Regions from separate parts of the Eubacterium sp. AM05-23 genome, predicted to be linked through region 1. Evidence: riboswitches for the same ligand, from Rfam matches in the RefSeq annotation. Region 1 holds a riboswitch; each other region holds the start of a gene.
What was found. Region 1 has a riboswitch for cobalamin ahead of DW091_RS17225 (DUF2115 family protein). Riboswitches for the same ligand answer to the same signal wherever they lie in the genome.
Positions count from the first base shown of each region.

Region 1 (5,102 bases):
TTTAAATCAAGGACGCGGTTCACGATATCCTCATACATACATTCGACAAATTTTCCATCATGACTTTGGTCATAATCCTTCGCGGTGCTGTTAAAATAGTCTATAGTGGTCTGCTTAGTGTTTTTAGTATTTTTCATAATAATTCCTCCATTGATTTAGATTCATTGACAAATATTCAATGAATGGATAATTTTTAACCCGCCTGTAAAGGCGGGGTGTGGTTATGGTGCTATTTTAAGATTAAGGTGAGCATCTGCCGTATAAAAAGATTTTTTTCTTTGACAGAGCCGGCGGCATTGTTAGTGACGGCCATCTGGCCGCCCCATATAAAGCGCGACAGCATATGTGCGTCCTGTTTTTCGATTTCTCCGCGCGTCATCAGGCTTTTAATATAGGCTTCAAGATGTGGAAAAATCTCTTTTGACATATATACTTCCAGCTGGGCATGAAAGAGTTCATTGCCGTCTTTATCGAAGAAGTCGCGGTATTTATAGTTTTCTGCTTCGTTTTCGGATGTTGTTTCCAGTATTTTGATACACTCAGCTAACGGCAGCCCGGTCTGTTTAAAAACATCTGCAAAGGGCTTGCTGCACGCCTTGGCGTATTGTGTGAGGGCTTCCTGGTACAGCGCATGCTTGTTTTGAAAATAGTGATAGCACAAGCCGGCTACAACACCTGCCTCTTTAGCAATATCCTTCATTGTTGTGGTCTCGTAGCCTTTTTCTGCGAAAACACGCATGGCAACATCCAGAATTTCCTGTTTTCGGATCTCCGGGTCCTTAGATACTCGCATTTCATCACCTCGCATATAGGATAGCACAGTAATTGAATAAGTGTCAATGATTAAAATTTAATAAAAGAGAAGCCTTAAGAATTTGTTGTGTTGACAAAGTGCAGGTAATCTCAGAGATGAAGTCTTCGATAGTTTAAAGTGATGCAAAATATCTGAAAATGTATTTTAGATGTGCTTCCGATTAATAGCCGTAACTAATTAATGAACAATAATAGCATAAAACATAATACAAGACCAGTATTCTCTTGGTTTATACAGTATGATTAATTTGAAGGTAAAATGATAATGTACAAAGGAGAAAAAGTGAATTCGACCTTAAAATCATCAGAAAAAAACTGGTATAAAGAAATATGGAGCCTGGACATCAAAAACCAGTCGTGGGTAGAAAATACCGTCGATAAAGTTGCGTTTATTATAAAAACCTTAAAATTGAATGGGACAGAAAAAATCCTCGACATGGCCTGTGGCTTTGGGAGACATTCGTTGGAATTTGCCCGAAGAGGGTATGAGGTTGTCGGTGTGGACATCACTAAAGACTATGTAGATGATGCCATAAAAAGCGCTGATCATGAAAAATTGAAAGAGGAATGCGCGTCGTAAGCACCTTTTTAGATTACTATGGAAAAGCGGCACTGACCGGCCTTAAACTTAATAATGGAACAAACGGAGTCCGGTCATGACCATAGCAATATTGTATTGATCACAGAATTCAATGACCATGTTATCCCGGACCGAGCCGCCGGACTGGCAATGCAGGTGACGCTGCTTTTGCACGCGCGTTCAATGTTGTCGCCAAAGGGGAAAAGGCATCACGGCTTCTTAATCTGGTGTCAATGCTTTTGCAGCAGTAACAGGTATGAAAAGTTTTATGGAGATTGACAAAACAAAGCGTGAAAGCTATGATAAAGACAAGTCAGTCATTTTTAAATTTTGAAAATATGGGAAAAGCGGAGCTGCTAAGATGAAAAAATTGATTAATATGACAGTATTCAGCCATGATATGGATCGGTTTGAAGATCGGGGGGCCTTGAAGGATTTTTACAAATCCCGCGGTCTGGACGGTCTGGAGCTTCAGGTATTGTGGAATGAGCGTATTCCTGAGAAGATACCTCAGGAGGATGTTGTGGGCGTGCATCTGAGAATGTTCCCTTATTGGCTGGATCTATGGCGTAGTGATGAAGATGCCTTGCTGCAGGAGTTTGATAAGCCGGAAAATTGGGAGGTATATTATGAGGGAAAGGATAAATCCAGTATCCTCAACCGCTTAGAAAAGGAACTGGACATAGCGCAGACACTGAATGCCGAGTATGTGGTGTTCCATGTCTCGGACTGCCGTTTTACAGAAACTTATCACAATGTTTTTCATTATAGTGACGAGACAGTGATTGACGCAAGCTGTGAAGTGATCAACACGCTTTTGGACGGTAAAAATTACACATTTAAATTCTTGGTCGAAAATCTTTGGTGGCCAGGCCTGACTCTTACCCGACCGGAAATGACGGAGCGGCTGCTGAGGGGAATACATACCGCTCAAAAGGGGATTATGTTGGATACCGGCCATTTACTGCATACCAATTTAGAGCTGAGGACAGAAAAGGAAGGCATTGACTACATCAATAAAATGCTCGACGCCCACGGACCGCTTTGCGATTATATCTGTGGGATGCACCTCCAGCAATCCCTCTCAGGGGCCTATGTCCAGAAAATTGCCCAGAATCCGCCGGATTTAAAAGAGTCGTTCTGGGATCGTTTTTGTCAGTGTTCAGAGCATATTTTTAATATTGACGCCCATCTGCCCTTCACACACCCAGAAGTAAATGCACTGATACAAAGAATATCGCCCGAATACCTGACGCTGGAGCTTGTGAGCGCCGACTCGGCCGAGCATGGGCAGAAGCTGGATTGGCAGCTCATGGCCTTAAAGTAGCATTCTCTGGCGCTTTTTTCTTGACAAAAACGGCAGAAAGCGATATGATAAAGAAAATTTAATTGTGAAACTGTTCTGTGTAATGGGAAAAGGGTGTGACTCCCTTGCTGTAATCGCAGCTGTAATGCAAAATGCCTCTCAAATAACCACTGCCTGTGGGCGGGAAGGGAGAAGGATGATATTGCAGAGCCAGAAGACCGACTCAGAAGCAGGTTCTTAAAGCTCCGATTTAGAGTAATAGGACAAACCACAAGCAGTCTCGTGTCTTTTTACCTTCTCTGAATCAGAGAAGGTTTTTTTGTGGACAAAGGAGCGGGAAAGGAAAAAAATGACAAAATATGATTTAGTCCTCCAGCTTCAAGAGGAAGCCGAAATGTTTGATCTGGAGGTTTTGATGCAGCAGCGCGAGGAGGTACAGAAGATTAAGTATAAGCCGGGGACGCTGGCACACCAGACTATGCTCAATACCATTTACAATGTAACAGCGCTGATCAGCCTGAAGACAGAGGCTCTGGAAAACTGCGCCATAAAAAGCATCAGTGAAAAACGGTTACATGCCTTTGAACGCCTGATTGACCAATACCTGGAAGATTATGCCCTTGGAGGAGAGCTGCAGAGAAGCATGGTCAAGCTCGCGTGCACTTATTTGGCTTTTATCGAAGAAAAACCTCTCCACCCTGTAGGAAGCCACTTTGACGGACAGTTTCTGGAGCAGCAGTTTGATCAGTATTACTGTCCTCAAAAGGCCAGAGAGCTACGCAATCCGGACGCACTCTGTCATTTCTGCAGTGCTCACTGCAAAGAGACGCCGGAGACTGGGGATTGTGCTACGGCAGAGAATCGCATCAGTGTGTAAAGCCGTTTTAGATTTGAGGTAACAATGGATAATTTGAGAACAGCATTTAATACGAATGAAAAAATCATGAATCATCCGAGTGTGTTTATGCACCCATCACCGCAGGAAATGGGTGTGAATGAATGCGCTTTTTCAACGACCGATCAGCTGCTTTTTTCAGACCAGACGCGGACTTTGTGTCAACACAACAGCTGCGGACAATTTGACGCGACATGGGCGTGCCCTCCGGCTGTGGGAAGCTATGAAAGCTGTGTGCTGAAATGTCTCTCCTATAAAAATGTGCTGATTTTTTCTACCGTCGCGGATTTGAAAGGGCGCTATAACGCAAGGGGCTGGCAGGATGCCCGTATCAGACACGAGGCAGTCACGGCCAGAGTAGCTCAGCAGTTTCGGACACATCGGCCGAACAGTCTCGTATTGTCGACAGAAGGGTGTCTGGTCTGTGACGCGTGCACCTACCCACACGAGCCTTGCCGGTATCCAGATAAGCTCTTTCCCTCAGTGGAGGGGTATGGGATTATTGTAATGGATATTGTGATCAAAACTGGCCTGCGTTATACCCATGGCCCGGAAACCCTGACGTATTTCAGCTTTATTCTTTTTTAAGACAAGCACAAAATCCTTTTTGTTATCATTTAAGTCTTTATCAATTTAGAAAGATTTGATATAATGAATAACCATAAAAGGAGGTATGAAGCCTTTGGGTTTTATAAAATCGAGTTGACTAAAATACAAATGCGCAAGGACAGCAGGCCCGAAGGATATAAAACATAAATATGACAAAAAAGAAAGTGAAGAAAAAAAGAAGCGCTGTGCGTGTCGTTGGTGACATTGTCATCATTTTGATCATTCTCGCCCTTTTAGGGGCGGCAGGGTGGATGCTTTATAAAGAGTTCTTTCCAAACAACACACCGATTCTTAAAATGCAGGTCATAAACCGCGAGGATAACAGCATCGACTGGGCGGCATTGCGTGAGGTAAACCCGGAAACCGTTGGCTGGCTGAGTATTGAAGGGACAAATATCGATACCCCTGTAGTACAGACAACCGATAATGATAAATATTTGTATACCTCATTCAACGGCGAGTCGGATGAAAGAGGCGTTCCCTTTTTAGATATGAATTACAAGTGGCAGCCCAGAAGCCAGAATTCGCTGATTTATGGGCATAGCACCATGCGCAGCGGCGTGCATGTCATGTTTGACGATTTGCTTTATTACTATAAAGACCCAAATTTTATTACAGAGCACAATAAAATTGTTTACAGAAGACCGCTAGAACTGGGCGGTGACGGCGTTTGGGAGATCTTTGCCGTGCTGGTGGTTGAGCAGGACTATGATTACAGACAGCTGGAATTTGCCGACGATGAAAGTTTTCTGGCCTATTACCAAAACATAAAAAACCAGAGCATTGTCGCGACCGATGTAAATGTACAGCCAGGTGATGAGATCCTTACACTGTCCACCTGTATCTTTAATGTCGGACTGAACGATGGCCGTTTAGCCGTAATTGCCCGTCGTGTTTCA
Region 1 is NZ_QUDF01000015.1:16,193-21,294, forward strand. It holds gene DW091_RS17200 (class I SAM-dependent methyltransferase) at 1-137, opposite strand, end outside; gene DW091_RS17205 (TetR/AcrR family transcriptional regulator) at 230-793, opposite strand; gene DW091_RS17210 (class I SAM-dependent methyltransferase) at 1,097-1,393, shown strand; partial or broken gene DW091_RS20405 (phosphoribosylaminoimidazolecarboxamide formyltransferase) at 1,442-1,596, opposite strand; gene DW091_RS17220 (TIM barrel protein) at 1,755-2,720, shown strand; cobalamin riboswitch at 2,768-2,941, shown strand; gene DW091_RS17225 (DUF2115 family protein) at 3,049-3,576, shown strand; gene DW091_RS17230 (DUF2284 domain-containing protein) at 3,601-4,182, shown strand; gene DW091_RS17235 (class B sortase) at 4,353-5,102, shown strand, end outside.

Region 2 (5,102 bases), on a different contig from region 1:
CACTCGCCCACTTCTTCGGGATCGTGTTTTATCTCGACATCCTTTAAATTGGGACATCCGTGAAAGGCCCATTTACCAATAACTTTTACTGTTTCTGGTATCTTGAGGGCTGTCAGCTTTTTACATTTTAGAAATCCGGATTCGTCGATCACCTCCAAACCCACTGGCAGATCAAGCTGCTGAAAGCTGCAGTTTACAAAGGCTTCCTTGCCGATATATTTTAAGTTTTCTGAAAATCGGATGGATTCTAAGCTTTTACACATGTAGAAGGTCCTGAAGGGTAGCTTTTCGATGGCAGTGGGAATCTCAATATGTGTGAGTTTATCGCAGTTGTAAAAGGCGTTTTCTCCAATTTTGGTAAGTTGTTTTGGCAGTTCTATCCTTTCCAGCCCACGGCAAAATTTGAAGGTGCGGTCTTTTATGGCCTTTACTCCCTCTGGAATCACAAGAGCCTGTATTCTTCGGCATTCCATAAAAGCGGCTTCTCCCAAAAGCTTGAGGCCGGAAGGCAGGTTGATGGACGAAAGCATGGTGCATCCTTCAAAGGCATGACCGCATATTTCCTTAACAGAACCGGCTACTTTAACTCTTTGCAACTTGGTCAGATTTTTAAACGCATTGACGCTGATCCGCTCAACACCTTCAGGAATGTCAGCGTACTTCACTGTTGCCTTTGGCAGATTCTTTTTTGAAAAGGCCTCTATCCTTTTTGCACTCTCACTCATTTTTACCTCCAAAATTCTCCATTTAAAATAAGTTCATTTATCGTACGAAAAACGCCGCTATATAACTATAACTAATTGCACCTTCATTAAAATGATTTTATTTCAATTTTATAGATATCATGCTTTTTCTATACCTATAGTTTCTATATTTATTCAAATGCATTTTTTATACTTTTGAAGCTATAAAATCCAACAACAGAACCTATTGTAGTCCATTTTTACGATTTTGTCAAATAATCAAAAAGCTTTTAAGGATATTCATATTTTTTACCTTATATTTATCGCAGCGCACAGGTAATATACATATAGGGGGCATGTGTATATCTATATCTAATATTTTTTCTAAAAATTCAACTTTACGCTATTGACATTACAAAAAAGGGTGCTATAATTAGAAATGTAGTCGGTTCTCCGGCACATTTTTAATGATTTCCATCATAATCGATGGTTTAAGCAGAATTGGGTGAAAATCCCAAACGGTCCCGCCACTGTAAGACGTATGTCAAGTCAGGATGCTGATCATTAAAACTGTATTACATTTGGTTACGAGGAGATAACTAAGTGTTTGGACGAAATCACAGGATTTTATTTTATTTCGTACTTTCACCGCTTATCTGCCCGGTAAGCGGTTTTTTTATACTTTTTTAGTTTATTGAATCACAGCCAATGTAAAAATTCATTTATCGAGGAGGTAAAAATGACAAAGAATCAAAGAAGGTTTGTCACACTGCTTGGCGCCTGGGCGCTTGTATTTGGGATTGTACCCGCCGCAAACGCAATGCACATTATGGAAGGTTATCTTCCTGTGGGGTACTGCATTGCCTGGGGAGTTATCTGTCTGCCCTTTTTAGCTGCTGGTTTTTTCTCGATCAAAAAAACCCTGACGGGCAACAGAAGATCCATTACACTTCTGGCCATGGCCGGCGCATTCATTTTCGTTATTTCTTCACTGAAGATTCCATCTGTAACGGGCAGCTGTTCACACATGACAGGTACGGGGCTTGGCGCGATTTTATTTGAACCAAGTGCGGTTAGTATTTTAGGCATTATTGTATTATTATTCCAGGCCATTCTGCTGGCTCACGGTGGTTTGACTACCCTTGGCGCTAACACTTTTTCAATGGCAATTGCCGGTCCGTTTGTATCTTTTGGAATTTATAAGCTCTGTCAGAAGATCAAGGTTAACCGCAAGGTCGGCATTTTCCTGGCCGCTGCTCTTGGGGATTTATTTACCTACTGTGTTACCAGCATTCAACTGGCGATGGCTTACCCGTCCGAGCAGGGCGGCGTGGCAGCTTCTGCTGTTAAATTCCTGGGGGTTTTTGCTCCCACGCAGCTGCCGCTTGCCATTATCGAAGGGATTTTAACGGTTATTATCGTTATCGCATTGGAAACCTACGCAAGCCCGGAACTCAAGTCCATTGGCTTCTTAGCATCGGAGGAAGTGTAAAATGAGCAAAAATAAAAAAACGGTTATCATTCTTCTTGTTATTGTTGCTTTATTGGTGGTTGTACCGCTTTTTGCCCTTCAGGGCGCTGAATTTGGCGGTTCTGACGATGCGGGCAGCACCATGATCGAGGAAATTCAGGGAGGTGAATATGAACCCTGGTTTACTCCTGTTCTTGAAACGCTGATCAACGGGGAACTGCCTGGCGAAGTTGAATCTCTGATTTTCTGCCTTCAGACTGGTATCGGCGTTGGTATTCTGGCTTTCTTTATGGGCCGAATGGTGGAACGCAAGAAACTGGGGAAAGAAGAAGCTGAGCTATAGTACTGACAAGAATACAAAAAATAAAACACGCCTAAACAGCGTGTTTTATTTTTTTAAATTATCCCCCTATATAAATAGGAAGACTTTTTTATCTATTGAACGTCTGATTGACTATTCTTCTTTTTTCGTTTTAAAAATTAAACATACCAGCATGGCGATTACTGTCATCCAACACAGCACTGTTATGGCTAATGCAGGCTTATTCAGATATAAGGCTGGACGAGCAAGAAAATACAGCATAACAGCGACGAGCAACGCGGTTACCAAAATAATAAGGTAGATACGTACATTTTTAAGATTATACTTATCACGTTTATACTCAAAGCAAATAAATGTGAGCCAGGCAAAAAGGCTTAAAAACAAAGCGACTCTGCCCCAGAATAAAAAAGTATGAAGCCAATTGATCACCTCAGTTTGCGATCCGCTGTAAAGGTAAGTGTCGATTCCTTTTAATACAAAATAGCCGATAAAAAATAACATCAGTTTAATATGGTTATCCACTCTTCTTTTCATGGCACAGACTCCATTCCATTTTTAAAATTTTAATCTTTATTTCCTGATCTTACTGTTTGAAAAAACCTGCAAAAGTGAGATCAGAATACCAATCCATCCAACTGTTTTGACAAAGGTAAAAAATGCCCGGTACGGACTGTAGAGCGGTACAAAGCACTGGATCAAAACGACTGCGCAGCCAAGTCCAGTGGCGATTATCAGATAATTTTTCACTTTTTTTAAATCGTAGTATCCTTTATAGGTTGACAGAATATAATAAGCAAAAGCGGCAATCATCACCAACAGCCCACAGACCTGTATAATGCCAAAGGTATAAGCGATACCGCTGAGCTGTTCAGGGGCCAGGAAGTGGCTCCCGTTTCGCTGGAGCCAGATGCTGAAGAGATTGATAGAAAGCGCCAGCAATGCCATGGCCAAAATAATATAACGCATGCCTTTATCTTTTTTCTTATCCATGTTTTTACCTCTCCTTCGTTCTTCATAACGGACAATATTTTAAAAAACGGCAACAAAAATCAAACTTTTCTCTGTAAATAGCGTATAATAAAAATCAAGGAGGAATCCTATGGAACTAAACGCTGTTTTTACTTACATTGAAATGCACCTGAATGAAGACCTCACGCTCGATGTGCTAGCCCGACATTTTGGGTATTCAAAATACTATTTTTTACGTTCCTTTCACAGGGAAACAGATACAACGCCATCGGATTACATCCGCAGGCGCAGACTGGCAAGTGCCGCATCCCTGTTAAGACATACCGACTACCCTATTTTAAGAATTGCCTTTGAGCTTTGTTTTGAATCTCAGGAAGCGTTTACACGTTCATTTAAAAAAATTTATGGATTACCACCAGGAAAATACCGCCTCCTGATGAAAGATTTAACGAAAGGATACAAAATTATGAGCGAAACAAACCCTTTTGAAGCGTGGACCCTCACAGGCAGTGCCCCGGAAAAATACCAGCTGATGTCCGATGACAGGATCTTTAACGCCGGGACCCAGTCAGCGCGCCTAAACTCGGGCACTGAAAAGATAAATGCTGGTGATTTTTGTGCCATCGCCCAGCTTTTCAGCGCCAGATATTATATTGGAAAACGCGTTCGCCTTTCCGGCTATTTAAAAACACTTTCTGTGGACGGCTATGCGGGGCTTTGGCTGAGAATAGACACCCCCTTAGGCACCGCTGCCTTTGATAACATGCATAATCGACCGGTTAATGGCACATCCAGCTGGTGCCGTTATACCTGTGTGCTCGATGTTCCCCTGGAAAGCACTTCCATTGCAATCGGCGCGCTGCTTTGCGGCAGCGGTACGCTCTGGATTGACCAGCTCCAGTTTGAGGTGGTTGATCCAAGCGTCCCACTGACCGTTCCAAGCCAGTCTGAACACCTTCCCGGTCATCCTGAAAATCTTAATTTTCAGGAAGGGTAACATTTTAATTTTTAGCGATACTTTGGTAAAAGGTCACTTCATCTCCTAACACTCCGCCCATTTTCGTAAGGGTCAATGTGTCATCTTGCTTGCTGATATGCCAGTTTCCGCTTTCTGTCAGAGCCATAGCCCGTTCAGAAAGCGGTGCTTCGGTATCCGGCATTAGCTGAAGATTCAAGTTCCACTCAGTTCTTTCAATGTTAAGGGACTCACCTTCTAAAATGTTGTAGATGCCGCCAACTGTCTCCGGATTTCCTTGTTCATCATTATAGATAAGAATAAAGGAACTATCTTCTCTGAAATGAAAGGTTTCGCGTGCGTTTTCCCGCGTCGTCCAGAAGCCTCTTATCCATTTTGCAGCAGCCACTGCTTTGGTCGGGTGGCGTAGATCATAAGATTGCTCTGCAGTCTCCTTTATTCTGAAATACCAGGTATCTATTTTGCTGCACCGCAAAGCATCGCCGCTAAAAGACCAGTCGTCATTGCTAAAGCTTGTTTTGGCATGTTCCATGGTATAGTCCTGCTCCTTGCCTCTAAGCCGTATGCTATAATTTTCCGGTCCCTCCCACGTTCCGTCTGTCAATTCGTCGGAGGTATAGGTACCATCCTCTGCAATGACCAAGGGCAAATCCGGGTTCTGATCGCTGTACCAGGTGCCTA
Region 2 is NZ_QUDF01000022.1:43,050-48,151, forward strand. It holds gene DW091_RS19535 (leucine-rich repeat domain-containing protein) at 1-725, opposite strand, end outside; cobalamin riboswitch at 1,135-1,264, shown strand; gene DW091_RS19540 (energy-coupling factor ABC transporter permease) at 1,423-2,175, shown strand; gene DW091_RS19545 (energy-coupling factor ABC transporter substrate-binding protein) at 2,177-2,497, shown strand; gene DW091_RS19550 (hypothetical protein) at 2,609-3,010, opposite strand; gene DW091_RS19555 (hypothetical protein) at 3,047-3,466, opposite strand; gene DW091_RS19560 (AraC family transcriptional regulator) at 3,576-4,442, shown strand; gene DW091_RS19565 (hypothetical protein) at 4,447-5,102, opposite strand, start outside.
Region 2: it holds a riboswitch for cobalamin, as region 1 does, so the genes downstream of both, DW091_RS19540 (energy-coupling factor ABC transporter permease) here and DW091_RS17225 (DUF2115 family protein) in region 1, are expected to answer to the same signal.

Region 3 (5,102 bases), on a different contig from region 1:
CGCGTCACCACGCGTTATCCCATGATCCAGGTCATCACAGCCGACGCCGGCTATAAAACACCCTGGATCGCCAAACAGATTTTTGAGGATGGCCGGATTCCGTCCCTTCCCTACAAACGGCCCATGACCAAAAAGGCTTTTACCCAAAATACGAATACGTTTATGATGCATACAACGACTGGATCATCTGTCCCAACCATCAAACCTTATACTACAGCACCACCAATCGGCAGGGTTATCAAATCTACAAAAGCATTCCCTTCAACTGTGAACAGTGTCCGGACGAAAAACGCAGGCGGTGTACGGAAAGCAAAACCTTTGAAAAGACAGTTAACCGGCATATCTGGGAAGATTACCTTGAAAGAGCTGAGGATGTCCGGCATTCCCCGCTTGGAAAGACGAGCTATGCGCTTCGGAGTCAAACCACCCCTCGGGTTTTTGCCGATGCCAAGGAAAAACACGCGATGCGTTATACGCTTTACAGAGGTCTGAAGGCAGTCACCAACTGGGTCAGGCTTAAAGTTGCTGCCATGAATCTCAAAAAGCTGGCCCTTTGGAAGGCAAAAGCTTTTTGTTCTTTTTTCTTTTTCGTTTGTTTATATAAAAAGAACCCTGATTTTTCTTTTTAATCAGGGTTCTTTGACAATCTGGCGTCGCTTTTTTGTTCGGGTGCACCGTTTACAAAAGCGTTGCGGCATTTTGTAGATTATGATAAAATAAACCCGGAAGAATAAATAAACATTATAGAAAGAGCAAATGAGAGGAAATGAAGAAAATTATTCTGTGGGGCATTCTGCTGCTGGTATTTGCGGCCCTCGTGTTTGGCGGCCTGTTTTGGTACAGCAGCCAAACCAGAACAAAGGCAGCAAAATCCAAGCCCACGGTCACACCTCAGAATACTGCCGAAACTGCCGATCCAACCCGCGAACTGCTGCAGGGCATGTGGATCAGTGACGATGCCTACTTGGAAACCCTTATTTTCAGAGAAAACGGACGTTTCGAGTTTCATTACGCGGTTTATGAGGAAGCGGAACGGGCAGAGGAACCCATTTTCAAAGCCTATCAAACATTGGAAGGTACCTATAGCGTCATATGCGCCGCAGATTCAAAAGGGCGTTATCCCTTCCTGCTGCACATGAACCCGGCAGAACAGCCCCAGGACAGTACAAGGGCAGAAAAATTGCTGCAGACAGAAGAATGGGTCATTCTGGATCTTATCGATAAATACCAGCTACAGACAAGCGCCCAGCCCGAGGAAGAGGAGTCTCTGCGCTTTGTCAAAAAAATTTCAGGGCAGTAGGGTCAAATAAAAAATTAATACTGTAAAAAAACGCCCCTCATACCTTGATTTTTAAAGGTATAAATGCTCGAATAGTAATTGAGAGTAAAAAGGTCAGAAAAAATAGAATGTTTCTGGAGAGCGTTAGCCATTTAAGCGTTAACTGAGAACAAGAAATTGTTTTCAAAGGGAAATTGAGTGAAAAACTTAAACTGATGCGCAACCGTAAGGCGAAATCTAAGTCGGATCACTGATCTTCAGAATGAAACGTCGGCACCTTGCCAAAAAGGACCGATGAGCAAACAAAGCACTTTAGCATAACAAGAGCTTCTGTCCAAAGTCGTTATAAACATGCGATTTTGGATAGAAGCTTTTTTTATTAAAAATAAAAAAGTTAAAAAGAGGAAAAAATGACAAAAACAAGAGTGATTAACAATATTTGTCCCCATTGCGGACAAGAATACAGAAAGCCTTACAGCCTGTGTTATCAGGATATGGAAAAAAGCTTTACCTCATACTGGACCTAGGTGGGTTCGAAACAGAAGCAATCATCCGGGATGCCGAAGCGCTTTTTCCAGATTACCGGATCCGCGTTACCAAAGAGATGATGGATTTGTTAGAAAAAATCCATATTTTTGAAGTCAATCTGAACGACAAAATCATCACCTGCTATCCACTATCAATTGTCAACTATCAACTCGTTCAAGAAAGGAGCACCAATTGAAAAATTTTTACCAACGTATCAGTCGAAGTTTAATCGTAGCAATCCTCATTCTAATCTCCTGAGTTTTTCTGACCAGCTTCAGGCTTTCGCCGGAGGCGGTACCGGACGCGTCGCCAGAGCCTTTGCTATCGGAGTCGGAGACGCGGGAGCCGCCTGGGGACGGGACGGTGATCGACCATCCGCTGCCGGAGGATCCCATCCTCACTTCCGGGCCTTGGGCGTCGGCACATTTTTTAATGGAGGAATATGCCTGTGACTGCGCGGGCTACTGTGACGGGTGGCCGGCTCAGATGGACCCGGAACTTTTGGAAAAAGTGGATCAGCTTCGGTGTTATTTCGACCGGCCCATCATCATCACCTCGGGTGTGCGGTGCAAGACGCGCAACGCGGAGGTGGGCGGCATTGAGAACTCCTGGCACCTGAGCGGCCGCGCGGCGGATCTGTACTGCCCGGGGGCGCCCTACGACGAGGTGGCGGCTGCGGCCAGAGAGCTGGGCCTTGGGGTCATCGAGTACCCGGACCAGCAGTTTGACCACTGTGAGATATGGCGTTAAAAGAAGAGAGGAAGACGTGAATTTTAACTTGATTAATCATGCAGATTAAGCTATAATTAGGCTTAAATTAAATGATGAGGGAAATGGGGTGTGAATCCCCAACAAAACCGTTGCTGTGATCCGGTATTTACCGGTTAGTCAGAATCCTGAGAGAGTACGCTGCTGCGGAGCTGGGCGAGCGCATGAATCGGGATTTTTTTGCTTTTTTAGACCTTTTCGGCGTTGGCCGGAAGGTCTTTTTGTATGCGCTGCTTTAAAAGGACGGAATCATTTAGTAATCAAAAATGGAGGAGAAATAAATGAAAAGCAGATTTAAGTTCGCGTCTAAGCTGGCGGTGGTTTTTCTGGCAGGGGCGTTTGTCTTTTCCGGAAACGTGGGGGCGGCGCCGCTGCCCAAGGCAGACACGGTGACGGGCGCCACAGAGGTCGTCAGCGATGCCAGCTACTGGTCGGCCTTCCGAAAAGACAGTACCAATATGGCGATTGTGGACACAAAGCTGCCGACGGGTGATGCGGCGGTCATGGAAAAGTGGAAAACGGATGGGCTGGGCGTGGGCTCGCCGATCATTGTTGGAGATGACCTTTATATCGCGGGCGGCAAAATGTTGAGACGGGTGGACCGGAACACGGGAAAGGTACTGGCGGAGCAGGAGATGGCTATCAATACCGGCTATTTCAGCTACGCGGCCTATGGAGACGGCAAGATCTTTGTGCCGCTTAACAGTGGCATTCTGCAGGCTTTTGACGCAGAAACGCTGAAGCCGCTGTGGCGTACAAAGGGGGACGGCCAACAGCCTCTTTGCCCTGTGATTTATGATAATGGGAATGTTTATGTGGGCACCAGCAACGGCAACGGCACAAAAGGCAGTTTTTTCTGTGTCAGCTCTGCGGATACCGATACCGAGAGCAGCGATGAAATTCAGGAATATACCTGGGTGGATGAGGACTCGGCCTGCTACTGGGCTGGCGCGACCATCGTGGGTCAGGCGGTTGTCTATGGGAACGAAAAGGGTCTTGTCCAAGCGCGCAACAAGCTGACTGGCGAGCAGATCGACAGCTATCAGGCAGAAAGCAATATCCGCGGCAGCGTCGCCTACGACACCGCTCGGGGTACGCTCTATTTTACCGCGAAGGACGCGCAGAAGGTGTACGCCATGACGGTGAATGGGGACGGCAGCTTTAACAAAGGCAGTGTGCTCTCGGGCGACGTCAATGGCCTGGTCACCTCGACGCCGGTGGTTTATAATGGACGTGTCTACGTTATGGCTGGCAATATCAGCAGCCGCGGGGGGTTAAATGTTTTTGACGCCAAGACCATGAACCTGATTTATGCTGTGGATATTGACGGTCCATCCCAGTCCTCGCCGCTTTTAACCACAGCTTATGCCACGGCAGAAAACAATCAGACGGTTTATCTTTATGTCGCGCTGAACAATTCTGTGGGTACGGTAAAGGTGATTAAGGATTTTGCGGGCAATAAAGAACCAGACGTCAGAGATTTATACGTTCCGTCCAACCCGCAGTATTGTACAGCCAGTCTGGTCAGTGACCAGGAGGGAACCCTTTATTATAAAAATGACTCTGGTTATCTGTGGGCATTAAATACCGAGGCATCTCCGGAAATTTTAGGAGATGTGGACGGTGACGGTCAGATCACCTCATATGATGCGCTGCTGGCTTTGCAGTATTCGGTTGGAAAAAATGTCATACCGGAGGAACGCGTATCCAATGCGGATATGGATCATGACGGCCAAATTACGTCTTATGATGCATTGATTATTTTACAGCGCAGTGTGGGAAAAACAATGTAGATTTTTTCAGCAAACCCGCCCAATACAAAAAATAATAACAATCGGAGAGAAGTGGGTTGACATTAAGGAAGTCTTTAGGTATCATATAGATAAGTTATGTCTATACAAGTTAATAATATGACGACCTTGGGAAAGAGGAATGAGTGCAAAGCTCAACTGCTCCACTGCAACTGTACAGCCTTCGGGTGACAAGTCAGAAAATTCGGAACCTTGGTACGGCCAATCAAACGTTACATGTGGAAGCGGATTGGACAAGTGCGCAAAAAATCATAATTGAATACGATTTAAATAAATACTATTTAGCCTTTCACATAAGAATGTGGAAGGCTTTTTGTTTTGTTTGTAAGGGCTTTTTCAATGGAGCCTCTGGAAAGCTTTATTGAAAAGGCACTTGAATAACGGGCAAGTGCCTGGTAATCTTTCTTTATTTATGCTAGAAGGGGGAGGCGCAAGCTGATGCCGGTACTTGGGATCCGGCAATTCTCCCCCGTACGTTTTCAATTGGGATCTCCCTTTGAAATATATTAGTTCTATATTATTACACACACGGATAACAAAGCAAAGGATGTGACGCAGGGAAAGAAATAAAAGCAGCAGCCGTAGGCCAGACCGGTTTTTCTAAAGGGTTTGGCTTACGGTTGATGCCATGTTTTGGCAGATAATTTAGGAGGAGACAGAGATGGAGGATACTTTTTCAACTTATCACCCCATTGTTAATTTCGCGTTTTTTGTGA
Region 3 is NZ_QUDF01000021.1:44,444-49,545, forward strand. It holds partial or broken gene DW091_RS19355 (IS1182 family transposase) at 1-629, shown strand, start outside; gene DW091_RS19360 (hypothetical protein) at 767-1,300, shown strand; gene DW091_RS20230 (CpXC domain-containing protein) at 1,728-2,003, shown strand; gene DW091_RS19370 (D-Ala-D-Ala carboxypeptidase family metallohydrolase) at 2,072-2,557, shown strand; cobalamin riboswitch at 2,598-2,723, shown strand; gene DW091_RS19375 (PQQ-binding-like beta-propeller repeat protein) at 2,857-4,368, shown strand; gene DW091_RS19385 (energy-coupling factor transporter transmembrane component T) at 5,048-5,102, shown strand, end outside.
Region 3: it holds a riboswitch for cobalamin, as region 1 does, so the genes downstream of both, DW091_RS19375 (PQQ-binding-like beta-propeller repeat protein) here and DW091_RS17225 (DUF2115 family protein) in region 1, are expected to answer to the same signal.

Region 4 (5,102 bases), on a different contig from region 1:
TATCCGCAGACAGGCGCAGCTGCTTAGTGGCGTAGGTGATAGTGGCATACTCGACACCAGGCAGCTCTTTGATTTTGTGCTCCATTTTGGCAGCGCAGTTGGCACATCCAAGATTCTCAAGAATGAAAACCGCTTTTTCCACGTCTGCGTCGGGCATTTTACAGGTGCAGTTAGCCAGACTCTCACCGCAGATGTCACAGTATTCCTCGCCGTGGCGGCAGAGCTCGCATTGACAATCCGCCGGATGGCCGGGGACATGGTGATGATGCTCCTCGTACTCATGGTGATCGTGCCCGCAGCCGCAGGCCTCATCATGGTGGTGATGCTCCTCGTGATCGTGGTGGTCGTGTTCGCAGGCACATGCCGCGTCATGGTGGTGATGCTCCTCGTGATCGTGGTGATCATGCCCGCAGCCGCATTCCGCGTCATGATGGTGATGCTCCTCATGCTCGTGATGATCATGTCCGCAGCCGCATTCCGCGTCGTGATGATGGTGCTCCTTGTGATCGTGAGGAGCATGCCCGGCGGCTACGGGTGCTTTTTTCAGTGAACGGCGTTTCCGCTCAGTAATGAGAATATCCGGCTCGTAGGAAACAGCGATTTTCTGCATTTCCGGCAAAAGCCCGTCTGGATCTTCGGCGGTGAGGCGGAGCTGTTTGGTCGCGTAGACGATGTTAGCCTCGCTGACACCGGGCAGGGCTGCGATTTTGCGCTCGATTTTTGAAGCGCAGTCAGCACACCCCAGGTGCTCAAGTATATAAGTTTTTGTTGCCATAATGGCCTCCTCGGAAAGTTGGATTAAATATGATGAATAAAACATATGAATCATTGTTCATATGTTAATATTAACTGTCCCGAGGAGGTTTGTCAAGGGGTAAAAGTAAAAATTAACGGGTCATCCCTGCGGTTTCCGCAAATTTGCCGTAGGTGATAAGCTCACAGAAATCATCGGTCCAGAGGGTGGCGGACTGGTAGAGGACAACACCATCGTATTCGGCGTGGTAGGTGTCAAGCGTTTTGCCGAAGTAATCCCTGACCTCACCGAGGCGCTGGCCCTTGGCGATGAGCTCGCCCACCTTTACATCGGGATACCAGAGACCGTGGCGCGTGGGCATGAGGTAGACCAGATCGGTTAAATCCACAGGGCGGTGCCGCAGCTCGGGTGCGCCAGGCAGCACGCCCAGGTGCTTCAGAATATTGATGACATCCTTTTTATCCGCGTTCACTTCTTCCTGGGTAAAACGCCCTGCGCAGCCGCGCTCCAGCAGGATGCTGGGAATGCCAAGAACGCCGGCGTAATTGTAAGCCCCGGTGGTGGCAGTGGATTTGACCATATAGGGCACGTCGACGTGAAGGGCGGCCTGCCGGGCAGCTCTGGACACGGTCTCGTCTGCCGCGCCTACGTAATACACGTAAGGGGTCAGGTCTTCAAAAATCTCGCCGCAGTGCAGGTCAATGTAGAAATCAATTTGGGAATAAAGGCTGTACTCAAAAAAATGCGCGACACGGTCGGCAGGGGTGCCCTCCTGGCTGCCTGGAAAAACGCGGTTGAGGTTTTTGTTGTCTCCGGGCATAAGCGTTGGATAGCGGGACTCGAACCCGGGGACATTGACCGGGTGTATGAGGATCAGGCTTCCGTTTACATTTTCGGGGTCAAGCTCGCCGGCCAGCTGGATAGCAGCCTCGATGCCGACGTATTCGCAGCTGTGGATACCGCTGGTGATGAGGACGGTTTTTCCATCACCCGTGCCGTTGACCAGGGTGACGGGAACCTCGATTTCTGTGTGCGGGATGGGCAGCATGCCCTGGATTTTCTCGCCGGGGGAGGCGGTCAGTGTGCCGATTGATAGGTTGTTTTCCATTGCGGACTCCTTTCACTTTTGAAATAATTTTAATTTAAGCCGATTGCCTTGAGTATAAGGCATGGCGAAAACCAATGTCAAGCAGAAAAAAATAAAAGTAAAAAACATACCGGGTGGGGGTATCCGTTTAAATTTAATGCTTTTATTTTTAAAAAAGACTGGACAAGTGCGTGAAAGTCCAGTATAATTTAAGCAATTTCACAGTTTACCACAGTGAAATATTTGTTTAAAAAATTTAATCATGCCAAATACAAGTTCCCGATCGGGGATTAAAAGAGAAACCGGTGCGAATCCGGTACGATCCCGTCACTGTAATAGGGAGTTGTCCGCAAGATGTCACTGAGGCGCAGCCTTGGGAAGGCGTGGACAGACGAAGAACTTAAGTCAGGAGACCTGCTTGTATTGTTGTTTTCAGTAATCTTACGGTAGATAGGAGGGCTTTGTTTTCATTCAGCCGTCTGGGCTGTTTTTTTAATGATTTTCATGCCCTTTCCCTTTTATTCTCCGTTTCGGATTGTTACCCGTATTGCCATTTTGACAGAGGAGGATTTCTTTATTGAACACGAAACAGCTTGTTAACCGTTTGCTGCAAATCGTACTGGTGCTTTTTGGCATCAGCTTTCTGACCTTTTGCCTGACCTATTTATCTCCCGGTGACCCGGCCGAGCTGATGCTGGTGGCCGGCGGCACGCCGCCGTCTGAGGAGCTGCTAGCGGAAACCCGGGAGGAGATGGGCCTCAATGACCCGTTTCTGGTGCAGTATGGCAACTGGCTTAAGGGCTTTGTGGCCGGGGATATGGGGACGTCTTATTCCTCGAAAACGCCAGTGAGCGCGGTACTGCTTAACTGCCTTGGCCCGACGCTGGAGCTGGCGGCCGCGTCGCTTATTCTGATGCTTGTGATCTCCATTCCCCTGGGGATTCTGGCAGCCGTGTACCAGAATCGATTTCCGGATTACCTGGTACGGGGATTGTCCTTTATCGGTGTATCCTTTCCAGGCTTCTGGATCGGCCTGGTGCTTCTGTACGTGTTTGGCCTTAAGCTGAACTGGTTTCCCATCGCCACCTCGGGCACAGGCTTTATGAAGCTGGTACTGCCCGCAGTCACACTGGCCATTGCCATGTCGGCCAAATACACAAGACAGGTGCGCACCGCTGTACTGGAGGAGTTACGGCAGGATTATGTGGCTGGGGCCAGGGCCCGGGGCCTTAAGGAATCGGCCATATTGTGGCGGGAGGTGCTGCCAAACGCCATGCTGCCGCTGGTGACCCTGCTGGGCCTGTCCCTGGGTTCGCTGCTCGGCGGTACAGCGGTGGTGGAAATTATTTTCTCCTGGCCCGGCCTGGGCAAAATGGCTGTGAACGCCATTGCAGCCCGGGACTATCCGCTGGTTCAGGGCTATGTGATCTGGATCGCCCTGATTTACATGGTCATCAATCTGCTGGTGGATTTCTCCTACGGTTATCTGGACCCGAGGCTGCGGGGGCTGGACCGGGAAGTGAGAAGAAAGGCGGTAAAAGCGTAAATGAAAGCTTTTTTCAGACAGAACAGGCTTTTTGCTATCTGCGGGATTCTGGCGGTGGTGATTGTTCTGATCGCGGTGTTTGCGCCGTGGATCGCGCCCCATGATCCCTATGAGACCATTATGCAGAACGCTCTCAGGCCGCCGTCGGCGGAGTACCCCTGCGGCACAGACCAGCTGGGCCGCTGTGAGCTGTCCAGGATTATCTACGGGACGCGGGCGTCGCTGGAAATGACATTGACGCTGGTAGTTATTGTCTTTGCGGCCGGCACGTTTCTCGGGATGGCAGCCGGTTATTTCGGCGGTGCGGTGGACGCGGTGATCATGCGGATATCAGATATGATGATCTCTTTTCCGGGCATGGTTCTGGCCATTGCCATTGCCGGGATGCTGGGGCCGAGCCTCTTTAACACGGTCATTGCCCTGGCAGTGGTGAGCTGGACAAAATACGCCCGTCTGAGCCGCAGCCTGGTACTCAAGATCAAAAACAGCGCGTACATCTCCGCGGCGGTGGTTACTGGGGCGCGGACCGGCCGGGTACTGGGCGGTTACGTCGTACCGAACATCATTCCGACCATGATTGTGACCGCGGCCATGGATGTGGGCACCATGATGCTTGAACTGGCGGCCCTCTCCTTTCTGGGGCTGGGGGCACAGCCGCCCACGCCGGAATGGGGCTTGATGCTTAACGAGGGGCGGCAGTATCTGCAGACCGCGCCCTGGCTCATGCTGTTCCCCGGTATCGCTATTTTTATGGTGGTTTCGGTGTTTAACCTGATGGGCGACGGGCTCCGGGATATACTGGACCCGCGTCAGGATTAGGGCAGCGGGCCTGCGGAGCAAACAACGTTTTTATTTTAATTTTCATATGAATATGAGAGGAGACAAAATGAGTGAATTTAAGAAACTGGTATTGGCAGTGGCGATTCTGGCCATGACGGCAACGGGGTTATCGGGCTGCGGTAGCAGCGGAGGATCTTCGGGGGTCTCAGATCAGCTGAACATTGGAGTGACGAGCTTTGCGGATACGCTTGAACCCACCGAGCAGTATTTCAGCTGGGTGGTCATGCGTTATGGCGTGGGTGAAACACTGGTAAAATTCAACGAGGAGATGGGCGCAGAGCCCTGGCTTGCAGAAAGCTGGGAATTGGGCAGCGATAACCTGACCTGGACCTTTAAAATACGCGACGGCGTCAAGTTTTCTAACGGTACAGCCTTGACCGCTGACCTGGTCAAGACATCGCTGGAGCGGACCTTTGAGATGAGCAAACGCGCCAGCTCAGACTTTTTCCAGTATGAGTCTATAACCGTAGACGGATCAAACCTGGTGATCAAGACCAAGAACCCTACGCCAGGGCTGCCTGGCTGCCTGGCCGACCCGCTGTTTTTGATCGTGGATACCACTGTGGACACCACGGCCTTTGCCACGGACGGGCCGATCTGCACAGGGCCTTACGCGGTTAAATCCTTTGACAAGGAAAAATGTGTGGTGGCAAGAAATGAAAATTACTGGGATGGTGAGGTCCCCTACAGTGAAGTGAACATCCAGGTCATTGATGACGCCAACACCCGCGCTATGGCCCTGCAGTCGGGCGAGGTAGATATGGCCGTCAACATCAGCAGCAGCGATCTATCGCTGTTTGAGGGCAACGATCAGTTTGACATCAACAGCATCGCGTCGCTGCGGACCGTGCTTTCTTTTATGAACCAGCGCGGAG
Region 4 is NZ_QUDF01000011.1:131,456-136,557, reverse strand. It holds gene DW091_RS15285 (heavy metal translocating P-type ATPase) at 1-775, opposite strand, end outside; gene DW091_RS15280 (M14 family metallopeptidase) at 888-1,862, opposite strand; gene DW091_RS20730 (hypothetical protein) at 1,924-2,049, shown strand; cobalamin riboswitch at 2,098-2,278, shown strand; gene nikB (nickel ABC transporter permease) at 2,419-3,387, shown strand; gene nikC (nickel transporter permease) at 3,388-4,206, shown strand; gene DW091_RS15265 (ABC transporter substrate-binding protein) at 4,274-5,102, shown strand, end outside.
Region 4: it holds a riboswitch for cobalamin, as region 1 does, so the genes downstream of both, nikB (nickel ABC transporter permease) here and DW091_RS17225 (DUF2115 family protein) in region 1, are expected to answer to the same signal.